3 regions of the Leptolyngbya sp. CALU 1928 genome follow, and region 1 is predicted to be linked to each of the others. Evidence: riboswitches for the same ligand, from Rfam matches in the RefSeq annotation. Region 1 holds a riboswitch; each other region holds the start of a gene.
The links. Region 1 has a riboswitch for cobalamin ahead of AC1S5B_RS24405 (fatty acid desaturase). Riboswitches for the same ligand answer to the same signal wherever they lie in the genome.

Region 1 (6,682 bases):
GATTAACTAAAAGAGCAACAATGGCAATCGTAATTGCAGGCGAACGTAGCGGAGTGGGTAAAACCACTGTTACGCTAGCGCTTTTGGCGGCGCTCTGTCGGCGCGATCCGGCGCGAGTCCAGTCGTTTAAAGTTGGACCCGACTATATCGATCCGATGTTTCATCAGTTTGTCACGGGGCGCGCCTGTCGCAATCTTGATCCAGTTCTCACTTCAGAAGCTTATGTAGTTGAGTGCTTCCAGCGCCACTGTCAATCTGCCGACTTTGCACTGGTAGAAGGGGTGATGGGATTATTTGATGGCGTAACGGGCAAAGATGATTGGGCAAGCACAGCACATATCGCACGATTATTAGGATTACCGATCGCGCTAGTGCTTAATTGCAGCAGCACTTCCCGTTCCATTGCCGCGATCGCCCATGGCTTTACTAGCTTTGATCCTCGGTTAACCTTTGCAGGAGTCATCTTAAATCGGGTCGGCAGCGATCGCCATCTTCAACTCCTCCAAGATGCGATCGCACCTCTCAACCTGCCCATTCTCGGAGTTCTGCGACGACAAGACGAAATCACCATTCCCGATCGCCACCTCGGACTCATCCCCACCGCCGAACTTCCTCAACTAAAAACCGTCATCGATCATCTTGCCCACCTCGGCGAAACCTGCTTCAACTGGGACATCCTCTCCCCTCGCCTTCAGGCTCCTTCTCCCTCTCCCCCTCCCCCTTTCCCCCTCTCCCCCTCATCCCGCCACCCCGACACCCCGACACCCCGCCTTGCCATTGCCCGCGATCGCGCCTTCAGCTTCTACTATGCCGACAACCTCGATCTGCTCCAAGCGGCTGGATTTGAACTGGTGGAATGGAGTCCGATTTGCGATCGCGTCCTCCCCGAAAACATCCACGGTTTCTACTTTGGCGGCGGTTTTCCAGAAGTATTTGCAGCGGCATTAAGCGACAATCAAACGATACGGCAAGCAGTGAAAACGGCGATCGTCGCCGGAATGCCCACTTATGCCGAGTGTGGGGGATTGATGTATTTGTGCGATCGCATCATTGATTTTGAATCGCAGGCATATTCTATGGTGGGAATCTTGCCAACAGACGCGCAAATGGGTAAGCGACTGACCTTGGGCTATCGACAGGCAACCGTACAGCGATCGACCGCCTTGATTGATGCCGGTGAAATCATTTGGGGACACGAATTCCATCGCTCCTACTTAACCGCCGAGCCAGAACAACCGATATTTGCAATGCAAAACTATGACGGCATGCTACATCAAACCGAAGGATGGCAACCGCTTCAAGTTCATGCATCCTATCTACATCTACATTTTGGCGGAAAGCCTAGGCTGATCCAGCGATTGTTGCACCAGTGTCAGCACTATCAAGCGGGGTTCAAGTAATCGACTCTAGTTCAACAATCCAATATCCACAAAGCGATCAACTCACTGAATCACTGTGTCTTGTTCCAGTGAGTTGATCGGATAACAATACACTTGATCAGTCGGTAGGATGGGCTTTCAACCAATAGCCCAATCTTAGAACTGGGTGCGTTTGATCAACTTTCAGCCCAACGAAGATGTCAAACCTCTATTCCTAAACTATGCTAATGTCTAAGATGATATCGGTTCTGATGGGGAGCAGCCATCAGACGCAAGGGGGAAAGTTCGGTGTGAATCCGGCACTGTCCCGCAACTGTAAAGGAAGCAATGAGTGATGAGCGTTAGATTTTGAGCCTGTTGATTTAACTCAAAACTGAGAACTCAAAACTCAAAACTTTCTCTAGTCAGAATGCCCGCCGATCGCGGTTAACGTTCACCCCTATCTGCGAGGTACAGATTGTGTCTAAAAGCTTTTTTCGGTTTCAATGGGCTGACAGCAAGTCGCATCACAGCAGCAAATAGCTTATGGCAACCCTAGCCGATTGCCTTTAACGGATGGCTGAAATTTGACGGCGTTTTAGCCATTGCAATTCTGATAGTGAACTCATAAATGAAAATCATGGTCTAACGGCTGATGTTCTCATGTCCATGTTCATGGGAGATCTAAGGAGAGCGATCGCCCTGTTTAGACCGATCGCGCATCAAACATCAAAGCTGTAGCAATCTAACTTGAAGTGATCGCACGTCCCTAAATAGGGATAGTCAATCAGCGATGCGGGTAATTCCTTGAGCTTATTCATAAGAGATTTATTTGAATGGAAATTACGGTTAAAAAGTCAGATTTTGTTTTAATTCCCTACGTAAAAAGCAATGATTTACTCGCAACTTATCAAATTCTTAATACAGTCGTCCCCTATTTTCTTTTATGGTTTTTAGCCGTTAAAGCCGCAGCTATTTCCGTTTTATTGCTGCCGCCCATTATGGTTTTGATCACACTTTTTTCAGTGCGATGTTTTTCTTTAATGCATGATTGCGGACACTATTCGCTTTTTCGTGCAAAACGGGCTAATCGGTTGGTCGGCTTTATCTTGGGTGTGATCAACGCAATCCCTCAATATCCTTGGTCAAGGGGACATGCCTATCATCATAAAACAAACGGCGATTGGGAGCGGTATCGTGGACCCTCTGCCTTGCTCTCAACTGAAGAATTCGCCAAACTGAGTCCATTGGCTCAGCGGCGGTATGAGTTCTTAAGACACCCATTGATGGTTTTTCCGGGTGGTTTTTTCTACCTGGCGATTAAGTCAAGACTGGCTCTAATCGTGGGAACTTATGATTTTCTCCGTCATGTATTGACTTGCTTGAAAAGCAACCCCGGCATGGGTTTCGCAAAAATTATCTCTTCTCACAAATCTAGAAGTTGGTATACAGCGGCTGAGTTTTGGGATTTGCTTTTCAATAACATTTGCGTAGTCAGCAGTTGGATTTTCTTCGGTTACCTACTGGGATTTGGGTTCTTTCTAAGCGTTTACTCAATCACGCTGACGGGCGCGGCGGCAATCTTTATCTGTGTCTTTTTTGTGCAGCACAACTTTGATGGCTCTTATGCCCACAAAACCGAAGACTGGGACTACTTACAGGGCGCGATCGCGGGCAGTAGCTATCTAGAGTTGCCAGCAGTGCTCAAATGGTTTGCCGCAGATATTGGATATCATAATATCCATCATCTTTCCGAAAGAATTCCTAACTACAATCTTGAGGCTTGCCATAATCAGAATAGACACTTACTCACTCAGGTAAAAAAGTTGCGAATAATCGATATTCCTGATTGTTTCAAATTTATCCTGTGGGATTCTGCCTCAAGTCGTTTAGTTTCGATCGCATCATTTCGTCAAACTGTCCAACCCATCGGAGATGCAGAACAAAGTATTCCAAACAAAATTGAGATAGCAAAAGCGATCGTCCAAAAGGTTGAGGTTTTATCTAAATGAACTTATTTGTTGCTGTACTTGGCCTTCTCCTCGCACTACTGATAGCAGGCATCGTGCTCTATCTCTTTACGGCTCGTCGCTATCAATCCTCTGACTCGGTTGCCAACTCTTACGATGAATGGACTGAAGATGGGATTCTGGAGTTCTATTGGGGTGATCATATTCACCTGGGTCACTACGGTTCGCCGCCGCAACGCAAGGATTTTCTAACGGCTAAATCTGACTTTGTACATGAAATGGTGAGCTGGGGCGGGTTAGCTCAGCTTCCCCCTGGCACTACTATTTTAGACGTGGGATGCGGGATTGGCGGCAGCAGCCGTATTTTAGCGCGAGACTATGGCTTTGCCGTCACCGCAATCACCATCAGCCCCCAGCAAGTGAAGCGAGCACAAGAACTGACACCAACCGAACTAGATGTGCAATTTCAAGTAGATGATGCGATGTCGCTGTCCTTCCCAGATGCCAGTTTTGATGTAGTCTGGTCGATCGAAGCAGGACCTCATATGCCCGACAAAGCCATTTTTGCCAGAGAGTTGATGCGAGTGGTTAAGCCGGGTGGCGTGCTGGTGGTCGCGGATTGGAATCAGCGAGATGACCGCCATAAGCCGCTGAATTTTTGGGAAAAACCCGTAATGCGGCAACTGTTGGATCAGTGGTCTCATCCTGCCTTTGCCAGCATTGAAGGATTTGCTGAACTGCTGGAGGCAACGGGATTTGTCGAGGGAGACGTAATCACCGCAGACTGGACAGAACAAACTCTGCCCTCCTGGATCGATTCTATCTGGCAGGGCATTGCTCGACCGAGTGGCCTGGTGCGATTTGGTTTAGGGGGGTTCGTTAAATCGCTGCGAGAAGTGCCAACTCTACTGCTGATGCGATTGGCATTTGGTGCAGGTCTTTGTCGGTTCGGGATGTTTCGCGCAGTTCGCAGCAAGGTGGAAACAATAGATGGGCTGCGGGAGAAAGCCTATGCGAATGCGAAACACATTTAAGTATTAAACGAGCATTTCTGGTGATTATGACGGCACGAATGGTGCAGAGCGCGATCTCCCACCTCGTGTTGGGCTTGATGTTTGGCTATGCCACGGGTGCGATTGTCAATATCTTGCTGCAACTCAGTTCTGACCAACAAGTACAGCAGTTTGTTATCTGGACATTTAGTAGTTTTGGCGGGGGTACTGGGGCGCAACTGCCCCTAATGGCGGGTAGAATTGCCTTGGGTAGCACGATCGCATTCACGACCACGATGATTCTACATATCATGTCACTGAATGAAGCTCAGGGGAGCAACCCTCCGGAGTCGATCGCGATGAATAGTTGATTTTAAATAATATGCATCGCGGGAATAGAGGGCAGACACAAGAGATTTCCTTTACAAATTTCATCCCCAGATTCAGGAATGCCCACAATTTTTCTCAGCAGTTTTTTCCTCAGTTTCTTTTAACCGCTTTAGAATCAAAAAGAATTGTTTTTTGCTGGCTGCATGACCTATTGCCTTGGAATTATTACTAACACGGGTTTGATTATGGCAGCCGACTCTCGCACTAATGCTGGAGTAGACTACGTTTCAACTCATCCAAAATTATTCGATTTTTCTCAAATTGGCGATCGCGTGATCGTGCTTTGCACCGCAGGAAACCTGTCAATGACCCAGGCAGTCCTCAACCTGCTGCGCCGAGATATTGATACCCAAGCCGAAGTGAATCTTCATACCTTGGATAGCCTCTATGAAATTGCCCGGTATATCGGCGGAAAAGTTCGGCAAATTCGCGAACAAGATCGTCAATGGCTCGAAAAAGATCGCATCGATTTCCAATGCAGCTTTTTGCTAGGAGGGCAAATCAAGGGCGAAGCCCCAGGGCTATTTTTGATCTATAGCCAAGGAAACTGCATTCAGGCTTCCAAAGATACGCCGTTCTTGCAAATTGGGGAAGCAAAGTATGGTAAACCCATTCTTGATCGCATCCTCAACTTTGAAATTTCGCTAGAAGCCGCTGCCAAATGCGCGCTACTTTCTATCGATTCCACTATGAAATCCAACATTTCAGTCGGACCGCCGATTAACCTAGTGATGTATGAAAAAGATTCCTTCAAAATCCGCTACGAGCTAAAACTAGAAGTAACGGCACCTTACCTGTCACAAATGCGTCGTTCATGGGAAATTTCCCTAAATGAAGCCTTTGGTCGGATGCCTGATGTTGATTGGGAACAATACCTTGAGTTTCCTACTGGGAAGGGCTAGTGGCTTTCCTATTAAGCTGACATACCTCTAAATTGCATAAAAAAGGGGCTTAAGCCCCTTGTCTACAGATTGCCTACAGGGCTTCTCAGTTTTTGCAGACCGTCACGGCCTACGCTTAGTTTGGCAGATGGAACAGCGATCGCACTCTCACGCCGATGATTGTTCCTAGCAGAGTGCAACTGATCCATACCCAGCCATGCAAACTGGTCGAAGCGATCGCGGCAGTCGTTTGCTGACAGTAGGGTGTATTTTCGGCTTGAGCAGGCTGCAACGGTATCGCAGAGACTACCAATCCTGCTGTCACACAGGTGATAACGGCACGGCAAAAAGCAAGGCGCGATCTCTGACTAAGCGCGATCGTCAAGGCTGGTAGACGTTTAGATGGAGTCTGCGTTGCACAATGCAGAGGCTTGAAATCATTAGACACCATGGCACAAATCAAGATAGGCAAAAATCTGTCCTACCAGACTAATGCAGGATTGCAAATTTGGAACAAAAAGTAATCGGACAGCAAAGCTGAATTGAATATGTTCTAGCGTAGCGGTACGCAGTGCGATTCGATTTCTAGAAAATAGAGTATTCCAAATAAAAAAGGGATAGCGAACTATTCCAGTTGTTGTTCTTACAGTCAGGAAAGAAAAGAAAATCAACCCAATGCTTTTAAGTAATCGCGATCTCGCCTTGTCGTTAGCCTGAGTTCACCCTAATGTTGGTTTCTTTGTAGCAATTAGCAAGAGCGCGATTGCACTATTTACTGAACAGATGGAGTTGTTAAATCAAGATTCGCAGCAAAATTTTAGAAGATTTCTGCTGGCTATGGGCAAGGGAGATCGTTCTACTTATCCTGCGGCGAAGGAGGCGATCGCTTTATTCTAGACAGTACCGCTGCTATTCATCCAAGCGATGTTCTAGACATTAGGGCATGCTTTATTTCTTCATTAGTAACTTTATATCCAGTTTTTTTCGTTAGAACTACCCGAATTTTACTAATCACTTCCTCGTTTAATAAAGCGTCTGTTATGTTTTCAGGACTTAGCGCCCAGATCTTTTGCCATGCTTTTTCGAGTAGA
Region 2 (6,682 bases), on a different contig from region 1:
AGAATTTTGAGGGTAAAAATTGTCATAACCGTTAATTTGAGCCTGATTTATAGTCAGAATCCTTTTTATAGTCCGGGTTAGCAAAGTCAGGATCGCGCAGAATTACGGGTGGTCTACTGCGACGACCCAGCCAGAATGTACCCGCCGCGATCGCCCCTGCCAACGGCACCATCAGCCACCAGGGAAGCATCCCACTCTGACTGGTTGCGGCGGCTTTCTCACCTCCACCCTCATTACCATGCTCATCTCCTTCCTTGGCTTTACCCCCTTGGAGCGATTGGGCATAGAGTAGGGTCGTGCCCTGAGTAACCACGCGATCGCCTGCCTCTACCCCTTTTTTGATTTCCACCAAATCGCCTGCCGTTCGCCCTACCGTTACCTCAACAGGTTCATACTTATTTCCTTCTTCCTGGTGAAACACCAGCGTCTTGCCGTTGGCATCCACAAGGGCTGATTTAGGAACTGCTAATGCTGCGCCGTAAGTGCGATCGGTAATAATCTCCATTCTGGAGAACATCCCCGGTTTTAAGGCACCATTGGGATTGTCTAACTCTGCTTTGACAGGGAGCGAACGAGTTTGTCCCTGAATCATGGAACCGACGACGGTTAATCGTCCGTTAAACGTGCGGTTAGGTAAACTTTTCACCGTGACTCGCACGGGTTGACCGACTCGAATTTGGTCTAAATCTTTTTCAAAGACGTTGGCAACGGCTAATACACTACTGTCGTCCACGATCGTCATCAAAGGTTTGCCGGGATCTGCTGCTGATTCACCCTGAGTTGCTTCTCGGTCTGCCACGGTTCCAGAAATCGGTGCCCGAATGGTAACGGTTCCATCTGGGTTGGAACTAGAGCCGAGTTGAGCCAAGCGAGTGCGATAGGTTGCATCACTCAGCCCTACCCGCGATTGGGCAACCTGCACGTCGGATTGTGCACTTTTCAACTCTGCCAGAGAATTAGACACCTCCAGACGACCCTCTGCTTTTGCCAAACTGGCTTTGGCTTCAGATAATTTTGTTTCTGAATCGAGTAACTGCCGTCGAGGGATGGCTCCCCGTTCTAGCAGCACTTTGTCTTTGTCGTACCGCTCCTGGGAAAAACTCAAACTGGTTCGAGCTTGCTGAATGTCAGCCACCGCAATTTTATTTTGCTGCTCGTAGTTTTGCTGTGTTCGACGCAGTCCTGCCTGAGCCTTACGTACATCGGCTTCAGCTTCTGCCCGTTTGGTGCTTGCCTCGACCCCCAACCCTGCCAGTTCGGGGCTATACAGAACAGCAACGGCTTGCCCAGCGCTAACATTATCCCCTGGCTTAACCATTAGTTGCCTAATCGTACCCGTGACAGGAGTCGTGACAGCAACTTTGCGATCGGGCGTTGCTTCAATTTGCCCAGTGGTGGGAATCCCAAATGCAAGTTGCCGTTGGGTGACGGTTTCGGCTTTAATGCCAACTTCTGCGGCAGCCTTCGCATCTAACTCGACTGGTTTTGGACCGCCACTACTGTTGCTAAATTCCGCGCCACCATGCTCACCCCCTGCTAAAACAACAGTTGGATTGGATGCTAACAACAGGCTCAGAGCTAGGCTCGAAACAAGCCGTTGACGGATTAGGGATAAACGGTTTGTCCGTTGCGTCAAAAACAGCTTCGGTGCATTCGCTTCAGGGAGAGCAGAAGATTGAGGCATAGTACTGAATGATGGTGCGCTTAAGAATAGAAAAATCACACTAAGCATTCAGTCTTTCATATGGGAATGAAAGTACGGTGAAAGTTTTTGCTCTAACTCTCAGATTGAAGATGAAACCTGACGTTGCTTTCTAGATTGCCATCGACTGAGCCATAGCCCAGCCAATAATCCCCCTACAAACAAGGCTGTAAAGTACAACAAACTGATCAAGCGTGTGAGCAGGGGTGGCTCGATTCCCTCAACATCGATTTGATGAGCGATTTGAAACGGTTGAAACGATCGCGGAGCGCCTACCAACGGCTCCACATAAACCATCACATTATGGGGCGCACCGTCAAAAAACTGCTCTTGCCAGGTGAATTGACCCATTGCATCAGGCGAACCTCGGTAAGTAAAGATATGCTGATGATGTTCGATCGCATTTGATTGAATCGTCAACGCGACATCTGAGATCGGGTTTCCCGTTTTGACATTCCTTACCTGCACGGTTTGGGTTGCTGTTTTTCCGACCGTTGCCCGGATGTCGCCTAATAACTGTGCTTCAATGCCCTGAGATTGCTGCACAGATGGAGCGATCGCCCGATCTTCGCTTTCATGTTCGGCATGACTGGACGAAAGTTCTGCACTGACATTAACCCATAAGAGAGCAATGAGTGCTGCCATAATTCCTCCGCTTAACAACATCCGCACCGGATGGGGCGCAATTTCTCCCGATCTCACCGATTGATTGCCCCCAAGCACCCATCCGCCACCAAATCCCACTACCAGTAGCACAGCCGCTAGAATCGCAAAATTTCGATACTTCACTGGATTTTCTGAAACTGCAAATGTCAGAGGCTGCTCAAATGGCTCAAATGCTCCTGTCACTTTGGGTGTGATATTCACTTCCATTCGATAAGTGCCACGAATGGGCAACACTTGCTCAAACTGCAATTCTCCCGCAGAAGCAGTTGCGCTCAGATCCAATAAGGTCGTACCTTCAACAATTGGAAAATCGGAGGTCAGCCAGGGCGTTTTTGGAGGGGTAAACAGTCGCACCTGAACATTGGCATCCGGTAATGGCTGGCGGTCTGCGTTGGTGACTCGCAATTTCAAACGAACTGGCTCCGAATCGGGAATCACCTGGCTGAGGGGAGGATTCGTCTCAAGTTGTACTACTGGCTGCGATCCGGCAGGGATTACAGCCAATATCCAAATGCTCCCGCTGATAACGCTAGCAGCGAGAAACAAACACACATATTTCAGTTGTCTCATAAATGCCTCATTAACTTTGGAGCAGATACATCCAAACCAGCTATCAACTAACGTTGACAGCGATTAACGGTGGTGATGGAATGTGTCTAAATTGTTTGACTTAATGACACGCCACAGCAAGAGTTTGGTGGCGTGTTTCGTGCAAGGCGTTATGAGCTGGTGGGTAGGTGGAAAAGTAGAGCGTCCAGAGAATGAGCATACAAAGACTGATCAACAGACCTGCCTGGACGGGAAGGGAGAGCGTTATTTGCTGAGTACGCTGCCAAAAAGATGAATGACTGACCATAATCTGTGCCTCGCAGATGGGTTGATAGAGTGGCGCGATCGGTGGGCGTTCTGACTGAGAGACATACGTCTCATCACAGTTGCGGGACAGGGGCAGATTTACACTGCACTTTCCCCAGTTTTGAGTTCGACAAGACGAGAGGATGACTCTGCCTGCTCAAACCCTGAAACCTCTGGTGGCTGATCCCCACCAGAACCGATTCATGGATACCCATAAAGCTACTGCATTTTTGCTATTGATGATTGTTTCCTTTTGTAACGCACCTTTTTAGAACAAACCAGCCGTAGCAAAGTGAATTATGAAAGGATTATGAAAAAGTGTGGACATTCTAATCGCAAATTTTGTCTATCAGGAGTTACCACGGCATCTCTTAATTCCTCCCCATCGTTCTCTCGGCGGGAAATTTTGAGTATGGAACCTAATCTCATCCGGCGATCGCTACTGGGAGCCGGACTTTTAGGAGCAGAAACCTTTCTCGATAAGCTGTTGCCAACGGCTGCATTTGCTCAAACTTCCACTCAGCCAGCACACACCTCGTATGGCAATCACAATCAACTGAAGACCACTCCAACCATCGTTTATGGTGGCAATATGACGATTGGAGCGGTCAATCATGTCCGCAACGGCTTCAATCCCCACACCATGCTGACCGATTGGGCACAGGTAAGGTTTCAAAGTTGTCTGATGGTCGTACCCTGCGGGAATATGAAATTACGGTAGAAGAGCGAGAAATTGAAAAAGCTGCAAATGTTGCCTCTGCGTTCTCAGGCAGTACTCTGGTTTGGATAATCCCAGCCGTTTCATTCCTGGCAGTTTTTACCATTGGTAGGCGAATTCGCAAACCTCCAGAGGGCACTGAACTGGCGACTTACTTAGCCCTGGGAATCGGAATTCCCAACTTAGGAGAAGGATTGGGCGATCGGGGCTGCTTTTGCCGTTGGTGAGGCAGCACTCGGTTCACTCCTGGTTATTGGGTTCACCCTGCATAACGTGACTGAGGGCATTGGCATTGCTGCGCCACTTGTTGAGTCCCGCCCTAAACTAACGACTCTGATTGGACTAACCGCCCTGGCAGGTCTGCCTGCTGTTGTTGGCACATGGCTGGGAGCCTTTGCTTTTTCGCCAATCTGGGCAGTCTTATTTTTGGCAATTGGTGCGGGAGCTATTCTACAAGTTATTGTCGAGGTCGGTGCGTACTTAGTCCGTACAGCTTATAAGCTAGGCGGTTGGTGGTTGTCCAAAGCCAGCTTGGCTGGATTTAGCTTAGGACTGGCGGTAATGTATGCAACCGCATTGCTTGTCAGTGCTTGAAACCGCAATCAATTTTCCAACAAAACGCCAAGCATTCCTGATTAGATAATCAGGAAATGGTTGCTCCTATTTACTGATGTTACTTTTTCCCGATTGCATCCTATGCAGTCAATTATTGCCATGTCCCAAGTACCCCTGTGGTTACTGCTGAACCTATCTCCACTTCTTAAACTGAGAAATACGTCTGGAACTTTTAGCTTTGGCAGGGAGTTTGTTATGGGAGTTGGGCGATATAAAGATGGGAAATTTGATCTGATTCTGTCGATTCGTCATAATGCTGATGTACCACGAATCGAACAGTGGGAAAGCTCCTTCAAGCGAGCCTCTGAAATACTTTACGACGCTACAGACGGACAGATGCAGTTCGGTCGCATTTACGTGGCAAACAACAATGTCGGAAGCAGCGAAGCCGATGCATATTTGCTAGAGGAAGAAGGAACGTCGTCTTCCAGTGTTGATGCATTGGGTACGCCCGGACTCCACATGAATCTTAAAGGTGATGAGAGAAACAAGCCCTATATTGTAATTCACGAATTCGGGCACTATGGCTTGGGTGTTTATGATGAGTACACGGGTCCCAGTGGTGCTGCAGAATGTACTGGAAACTCAAGCTCAGGGTCGTGCATTATGGAATTCGCTTGGACTTTGGGCGATCAAATTTCGGATGATGGCACCCTGACATTGGGTACAGTTAATGAATTTTGTACGGATGAAGACCATTATCCAGATGGTGATACAAATCAAGAAAGTGTTCATGGTGAGTCGTGTTGGCAAACCATTAAAGACAATTATCCAGACGTGAATATTCCGATTGGACTGCCAGATGCACCGACACCAGCCGGACATGAACTCGTTGAGTGGATTCTGCTTAACGCGGTGCCTCGGTTTGCTTTGGTACTGGATAAATCTAGCAGCATGAGCGACTCCAATGCAATTGATGGGGTTCGATATGGGGCTGAATATTGGGTCAACAATCTTTCAGTAACGGGAGATCAACTCTCCGTCGTTGCTTACAACCAGACTCAGCAAGTCGTGTTGCCGTTGACGCTGTTGTCTCCAGGGACGGATTTAAGCCCAACACTGAGTGCGATCGCTGCCCTATCAGCAAGCGGTACAACCAACATTGGTGGTGCAATGGTAGAAGGCGTTGCTCAGATTACGTCTCCGGGTGATCGGGCAGCAACACAGGTAATGATTTTGTTCTCGGATGGACTTCACAACACGGGTATCTCACCAGAAAGTGTCATCAACCAACTGGTTGAAAATGGTATTCGTGCTTACACAATTGGATTTGGCGCAAATGCTGACCAGGCTCTTTTACAAGAGATTGCGGAGGCAACGGGCGGACGGTTTGAACAAATTGACGCAGCAACGGCTGGTACTCCCGATGCCCAACTAGAGATTCAAAACTACCTGATTGAAATTTCTGGTGAAGTGCGCGATGGCAGCGGTATCATCACAATGGCACCTGGTTTGCTTCCTGAACCATCTGTTAGCGCACCTGAAATAGCGATTAGACAGATGAAACCCTTTGGGTACACTTCTGATGATCTACAGCAGATTGCTAAGATACCCTTCCAGTTTCGCGTTCGATCCGGAGGATTTGACCATCGTGCTTATGTTGAGCAAGGCTCCAGTCGGGCTACATTTGTTGTCAGCCATCAGCAAAGGACTGATGTTCAGTTCTACCTTTTCCGCCCTGATGGGCAAATCGTCAATCCAACGGATTCAGGTGTAACCTTTGTCAACCCGGAGCGATCGCCCTACGCATTTTATGTCGTGAAGAACCCTGCCTCTGGTTTCTGGATAATGCGCGTTATCCGGGGACAAACAAGGGGAGCAATTCCGTTCAAGGTTTTTGCGTTCAGCGAAAACAAGGCATTGAACGCTGGCATCCAGGGAATTGCTTCGCTGTATCGCCCAACGGACGCAATTTCTCTGAAAGCTCAGGCGTATTATCAAGTCCCTCTCACGGGTTTGCGAAATCCTGTAGTCCGTGCTATCCCAAGAGATTATGTACGCAAGCAACCTAAACCTGATCAACTCCCCAAAGTCACATTGGAAGAGCGTCCTGTGAAGGTTGATCATTCAAATGATCCATGCCATCATCCAGCACGATTGGCGAACGGTGTGTACCAGGGTGAACT
Region 3 (6,682 bases), on a different contig from region 1:
TGCTGCCGATCTCGTGTTGCCAATTTGCTGTGCGATCGCGGGAACATCAGGATGATTCAGCGTACAAATAATCTTATTATTGGCAGGTAACCGCTTGCGAGTAATTCCATTTGCCACCATTTGGGAATCACAAAAAATCGGCGCACCCAGCGCCAAAGCCTCTCGTCCTGCCTGGACTGCATCTGGTGAAGCAGCTAAATCTTGGACAATATCCGTCATGCCGCACGCATGAATCAGCCGCACTGCCACATGAGCTAAATCGGCAGACAAACCATTTAAATCAGCTTCTGACCGAATCATGGCGAAAGATTTTCGGTAGATGTCATCGCCATTGCGAATATAGTCAATCATGCAGTTTTAACAGTTAAGTTTTTAAGCTTTAAGGAAAGTGTTAGTGATTTTAGATCTGAAATATCATATCGGCTGGTGAATTCTCGAAATGATTCATGATGTGTTTCTTGATGCTGTTTATACAAGTGCAATAGTTGTTGAATCAGTAATGGTATATCAGAGGAGATCGCGTCGCCAAGATGATGTTTTAATGATTGCTGATCATCTCCGATATAAACGTGATAGCCCTCCACGATCGCCCCCTCTTGCTCAAACGTTGTGCCCAATAGGGTAATTTCAGCCGGACTGGGCTGAGCGCAGGATTTTTTACAGCCTGTGAGATGAATATTGACAGGACACTCTAACGTGAACTGTTGGTTCAGATGAGTGATCAAGGCGATCGCGTGGGTCTGTGTCTCAGTTGCCGAAGCTGCACAGCCCGGTTTGCCAGCACAGGCCGCGATCGCAGGAGCAAGGCGATCGCTCGATAATCCAAGCGATGACAGAGTTTGCAAAACCTCGGCTTTATGTTCATTAGAAATATCAGGCAGAATCACCGTTTGCCAGGGAGTTAATCGCAGATCACCACATCCAAAGGTTTCAGACAATTGAACCAATCCCAAAAGTTGAGCAGCCGTCAATTGCCCTAATGGCAAGGTGATGCCAATGTAAGATAATCCCGTTTGGTACTGGGGATAAATGCCCAGATGCCCATAGGGTTTTGTAGTAAGCGGGGTTGGGCAATTTTCCACCGGATGGAGAGAACGCGGAAGATAGCTATTGACCCGCTGGAGATAGTGATCTATGCCCCAATCTTGCAGCAAGTGTTTCATGCGCGATTTTTTCTGGGATGCGGGAGCCTGATTCACATAGTCTAGATAAGCCGTTGAGATCGCTGCGACCACCGCTACACAGTCATCTGGCTCAATCAACACCTGGGTATGACACAATTCCTTGCCCGCGCCCAATGCCAATCGAAAATATACACCCGCTGATCGCTCGATTAAATCGTTTACTGGAGGATCAACCCAAACTGCCGATAGCTGGATTTCGTTGTAGCGATGCTCCCAGGGAATACTCGAACGAGTACCAATGCCAACGGCACCACCACCATCAATTCCCACGCTGAATTTGGCAGGCAATCCAGCCAAGTCTGGATGATTCTGAATGTAAGTATCCACTGCCTGTACCAACGGACGGGTATCGATTAGTTCCAGGGGGTCAATCCCGGCGGTAGGGCTAGCCATCACGTTACGCAGATGATCTACACTCGGGTTTTGAGCCGCCAAACCCAGATCTTGTAACGTTTGGAAATTTTCTGGAGTGGGTGGATGTGTGGAGCGAATTTGTAGGTTTGCTCGATTGGTCACTTGAATTGTTTCACTGCCGCACTGTTCAATCAATGTCGCGATCGCTCGTCCCTGTTGACCATTCAACCAGCCGCCGGGAGTACGGATACGAATTAGGTCGCTATCTTGAGCAGGAGTGTTGTAAAACAAACCTGGGCAAACAGCGGGTTGTACTAATTGATCTATCATTCATTTCCTTCTCTGTGCAACGCAGAGAATCGACAGTCCAGTGTTCCTAAGAACACGCTTTGAAGTGGCATTCTGACTCAGCCCATTTTGGATTTGAGATTTAGACGTTGAACTGGAATTGAATCACCATCCAATCTAAATCACTCATCTAAAACCGCCTTACAGTTGCGGCACAGTACCGGAATCGCACCGGGTTTTCCCACTATCAAGCCACAGCAGCATAGCATAGACGATGGAACCGACCTTTATTCCCCAAATCATTCTTAAAACATGGGCAGCGACGATTTTAGGCAAAAATGGCTCTCGATCGTGGGTATCGGTGAAGACGGACTGAACGGGTTAAACCAAGTGGGGCGATCGCTGTTCTCTCAAGCCACTGTGATAGTGGGGGGCGATCGCCATCTTGCCATGTTGCCCCCCGAAGACACCCGGGAACGCATCCTCTGGACTTCCCCGATTGAAGACTCTATCAATCAAATTATTCAGCGTCGCGGACAGGCAGTGTGTGTCTTAGCCAGCGGCGATCCGATGTGCTATGGCATTGGTGTGACCCTGACGCGTCGGATTGCAATCTCAGAGATGACGATCGTTCCGGCTCCCTCCGCTTTTAGTCTTGCCTGCGCCCGTTTGGGCTGGTCACTGACCGAGATCGAAACCCTCAGCCTGTGCGGTCGTGATCCTACTCTGTTGAATGCCCTACTCTACCCAGAGGCGCGAATCTTGATATTAAGCGCAGACAAATCGACTCCGGCAACCGTTGCCCAACTGTTGACCCAACAAGGATTTGGCAATAGTCAAATCACTGTCCTAGAACGCATGGGCGGCACCCAGGAACGCATCACCGAAGGCATCGCTTCCACTTGGTCTATCGCCGACCTCGCCGACCTCAACACGATCGCCATTCACGCTCATTTCTCCCATCCCTCCACTCTTTCTCCCCTCCACTCCTCTACCCTCCACTCCTCTACCCTCCTCCCCGGACTCCCCGACACCGCCTACCACCACGACGGACAACTTACCAAACGCGAAGTTCGCGCCATTACGCTCTCTGCCCTTGCGCCCTTACCCGGACAACTGCTCTGGGACGTGGGCGCAGGCTGTGGCTCGATCGCCATTGAGTGGCTAAGGAGCGATCGCCGCTATCGAGCGATCGCCATTGAACAGCATCCTACCCGCCTGCAATATATTGCCGATAATGCGATCGCCCTAGGAACGCCCAATCTCACCATCATTGCTGGAGCCGCCCCGATCGCCTTGAAAGGATTGCCAGAACCCGATGCAATTTTTATTGGCGGTGGCTTGACTACACCCGAATTATTTGAAACTTGTTGGCAAGCACTGCGTCTAGGAGGTCGCTTGGTTGCTAATGCCGTCACCGTTGAAAGCGAACAGATGCTATTCCAGTGGCAGCATGAATTAGGCGGCGAACTGAGCCGGATTGCGATTCAACGGGCAGAACCCGTGGGCAAATTTCTGGGGTGGAAGGCAATGGCTCCCATCACTCAATGGGTTGTAGTGAAAGAGTCAAGGTAAGCCGATGATTGGGGTAAAAACTCATCCATTATTTTGACACCTGATCTCTGAGCCAAGCGATCGCGCTTTTCACATCTACAACTTTTTCTCCAGTTGGAACGGCTGGGCGTTGCACCATTACCACTGGAATCCTTCGTTCTCGTGCGGCGATAATTTTGGCGTAAGTGGCATCTCCGCCGCTATTTTTGCTGACGATCGCCCCAATCTCATACTGCTGCAACAGCGATCGCTCATTTTCCAATGAAAAAGGGCCGCGATCGAGTAATAGTTTTCCCGGTGGCATCGGCGTACCTGGCGAAGGGGGATCGATCATTCGCATCAGAAACCAATTTTTCAGGGGGGCAAAAGCCGCGAGTTCTTGCCGACCGATCGTTAGAAAGATCCGCTGGGCTAATCCTGGCAAAACTGTTGCAGCCGCAGCATTACTGTCTACATCGATCCAATCATCACCTGCCACCGATTCCCACGCCGGACGAATCAACATCAAGTGGGGAATGTTCACTGCTGTAGCGGCAGCAGCGGCATTAAACGAGATTTGAGCCGCAAATGGATGAGTCCCATCGATTAACCAGTCAATATGCTGTACTTGCAAATAGTCTATTAATCCTGCAACTCCTCCAAATCCCCCAATTCTTGTGTTTTCGGATGACACAATCGGCTGACGAGTTCGACCTGCGAGAGAAGTAATGACCTCTACTTCTGGTATTTCAGCGGCTTTAGCAGCTAGCTTTATCGCATCACCCGTTCCACCCAATATCAACACCCGTTTTGGCTGACTCATTCCAGAGATTTCTTCACCCTCCACCATTCAAAACTCAAAACTCCTTTATCCCTCTACCCGAATCGCCGCCAAATATTGTCCAGCCGTCACCGTTTGCCCTGCTTGACAAAACACCTCTGTAATCTTGCCAGCAGCATCCGCCAGCACTGCGATTTCCATTTTCATCGCTTCGAGAATGACCACGCGATCGCCCTCAGCCACGAGATCGCCCGGTTGCACCAACACTTGCCACACAGTCGCAGACATGGGAGCCGCGATCGCTTCCACATCGTCAGGAAGGGTGATCTCAGGAATTTCTGGTTCTTCTAATCCTTCCAAATCTTGATGAGTAAACTCTCCCGCAGTCGTCCAGCGATCGCGTTCTGCCGCAAATGCAGTCCGTTGTTTTACTCTAAAGGCAGCAATCTCTGCTGCATTCGTATTCAAAAAATCCTGATAGTGCTTCAGGCTAAAGGTTTCTTCCTCAATCTCTAGCTTTACCGTGCCCTGAATCACCGCTTCTCGATAACGCAACAATTCCTCTGGCGACACTGGAAAAAACCGAATCTGATCAAAAAAACGCAGCAGCCAGGGTTGCTTAAAATCCTCAGTTTGCTTGTAGCGATTCCAGATAGGCACTGTGCGCCCGACAAATTGATAGCCCCCCGGACCTTCCATGCCGTAGATACACATATAGGCACCCCCAATTCCTACAGCATTTTCAGGTGTCCAAGTGCGCGCTGGATTATATTTTGTGGTGACCAGCCGATGGCGTGGATCGAGCGGTGTGGCAACGGGTGCGCCGAGGTAGACATCGCCCAATCCCATCACTAAATAGCTGGCGTTGAAGATGATTTCTCGCACTTGCTCAATTGTATCAAGTCCATTGATGCGCCGAATGAATTCGATATTGCTAGGACACCAAGGCGCATCTGATCGCACCGATTGCATATACTTTTGAATCGCTAATTGCGTCGATGCGTCATCCCAGGAAAGGGGCAGACGCACAACTCGCGTGGGCACCTCCAACGCATCAATGGCTGGAAGTTCTGACTCTGCGGCAATTAAGGCATCAAGCAATTGTTGAACGGGCAACACTCGACTGTCGTAATGGATTTGCAGCGATCGAATTCCTGGGGTGAGGTCAATAACTCCCGCCAATCGATTTGCCCCTAACCACTCCATCAAGGTATGGACTCGAAAGCGCAAATTGAGATCAAGCACTAACGAACCATATTCAATCAGTAAGAATTTGTCGCCTGCTTGTCGATAAGTAACTGCAATTTGAGTCGATGATTCAGGGATCTGGTGAAGTATGGGGGAGTGGAGGAGTGGAGGAGTGGAGGGGGCGAAGGGTGGAGGAGTGGAGGGGGCGAAGGGTGACAGCGTTTCAATTTGATGATCTTGTGCTAATTCTTGCTGAAGTGCTTCCTCAAGGGTGAGGGGATAGAACTGAACGGTATCGCCCGGTTTGAGTTGTCCAATTTTCCAAAGTTCAGCTTGGGCGATCGTGGCTGGGCAAACGAATCCACCTAAGCTTGGACCATCGTAAGCCAGGATAATTGGCATGTCGCCTGTAAAATCAATAGTGCCGATCGCGTAGGCATTGTCGTGAATATTGGAAGGATGCAACCCAGCTTCACCCCCATCCGATCTCGCCCATTCTGGTTTAGGTCCCATCAGGCGAATGCCAGTCCGAGATGAGTTGTGATGAATTGTCCAGCGAGTCGAGAAGAACATCTCAATATCGTCGCCCGTGAAAAAATCAGGTGCGCCGTGAGGACCGTAGAGAACACCGATTTTCCACTTGTTTGTATACTGCGGAATTAATTCAGTAGGGCATTGATTATTGATGTCTTGTGGTTGATCAACCTGTGCTTGATCAACCACTTGATATAAATGTAGGACATCTCCGGTTCGTAGAGTTCGACCTGCATGTCCGCCAAATTTGCCTAATGTGAATGTGGCTTTGCTGCCTAGATATTCAGGAACATCAAATCCATGTTGAATGGCGAGATACGTGCGATATCCGTGTCCTTGAACGGTTTTCAGTTTGAGGGTGCTACCTGCGCGAACGGGAATCGATGTCCAATAAGGTACAGGCTGACCGTTGAGCGTGGCTTTCATAGCGGCACCCGTCAGGCAAATAATGGTGTCACAGTTGAAGCGCAAGGTTGAACCTGTAACGGTAAATTCCAGCCCCGCTGTCGATTCGGGATTGCCTATAATCCGGTTGGCTAAGCGAAACGCTAGATGATCCATAGGACCCGATGGGGGCACGCCAATATCCCAATAGCCAGTCCGTCCGGGGTAGTCCTGAATAGTAGTATAAGTGCCAGGATCGAGAACATCGATGGTGCGGGGGTGATATTTAAAGGTGTTGAGATAGCGAGTGCTAATGGTTCCTTGAGTAAATGCAGGACTAGCGATAACCTGGCGCAGATACTCTAGATTCGTTTCAATACCCGCGATCGCGGACTCCTGTAAAGCGGTTTGGAGTTGAGCGATCGCGGCTTCTCGA

Region 2: it holds a riboswitch for cobalamin, as region 1 does, so the genes downstream of both, AC1S5B_RS19525 (CbtB domain-containing protein) here and AC1S5B_RS24405 (fatty acid desaturase) in region 1, are expected to answer to the same signal.
Region 3: it holds a riboswitch for cobalamin, as region 1 does, so the genes downstream of both, cobG (precorrin-3B synthase) here and AC1S5B_RS24405 (fatty acid desaturase) in region 1, are expected to answer to the same signal.

What each region holds. Positions count from the first base shown of each region.
Region 1 covers NZ_JBXBCE010000018.1:354,583-361,264, reverse strand. The annotation lists gene AC1S5B_RS24410 (cobyrinic acid a,c-diamide synthase CobB) at 21-1,400, shown strand; cobalamin riboswitch at 1,606-1,814, shown strand; gene AC1S5B_RS24405 (fatty acid desaturase) at 2,195-3,370, shown strand; gene AC1S5B_RS24400 (methyltransferase domain-containing protein) at 3,424-4,362, shown strand; gene AC1S5B_RS24395 (iron chelate uptake ABC transporter family permease subunit) at 4,389-4,691, shown strand; gene AC1S5B_RS24390 (proteasome-type protease) at 4,854-5,612, shown strand; gene AC1S5B_RS24385 (hypothetical protein) at 5,728-6,063, opposite strand; gene AC1S5B_RS24380 (type I restriction enzyme HsdR N-terminal domain-containing protein) at 6,505-6,682, opposite strand, start outside.
Region 2 covers NZ_JBXBCE010000003.1:298,243-304,924, forward strand. The annotation lists gene AC1S5B_RS19510 (N-acetylmuramoyl-L-alanine amidase) at 1-26, opposite strand, end outside; gene AC1S5B_RS19515 (efflux RND transporter periplasmic adaptor subunit) at 32-1,684, opposite strand; gene AC1S5B_RS19520 (hypothetical protein) at 1,784-2,938, opposite strand; gene AC1S5B_RS19525 (CbtB domain-containing protein) at 3,039-3,224, opposite strand; adenosylcobalamin-variant (AdoCbl-variant) riboswitch at 3,260-3,357, opposite strand; gene AC1S5B_RS19530 (hypothetical protein) at 3,636-3,944, shown strand; gene AC1S5B_RS19535 (hypothetical protein) at 3,902-4,168, shown strand; gene AC1S5B_RS19540 (ZIP family metal transporter) at 4,215-4,535, shown strand; gene AC1S5B_RS19545 (vWA domain-containing protein) at 4,638-6,682, shown strand, end outside.
Region 3 covers NZ_JBXBCE010000001.1:2,239,095-2,245,776, reverse strand. The annotation lists gene AC1S5B_RS10415 (precorrin-8X methylmutase) at 1-351, opposite strand, end outside; gene cobG (precorrin-3B synthase) at 348-1,868, opposite strand; adenosylcobalamin-variant (AdoCbl-variant) riboswitch at 1,926-2,084, opposite strand; gene cbiE (precorrin-6y C5,15-methyltransferase (decarboxylating) subunit CbiE) at 2,139-3,401, shown strand; gene AC1S5B_RS10400 (cobalt-precorrin-6A reductase) at 3,430-4,182, opposite strand; gene uca (urea carboxylase) at 4,228-6,682, opposite strand, start outside.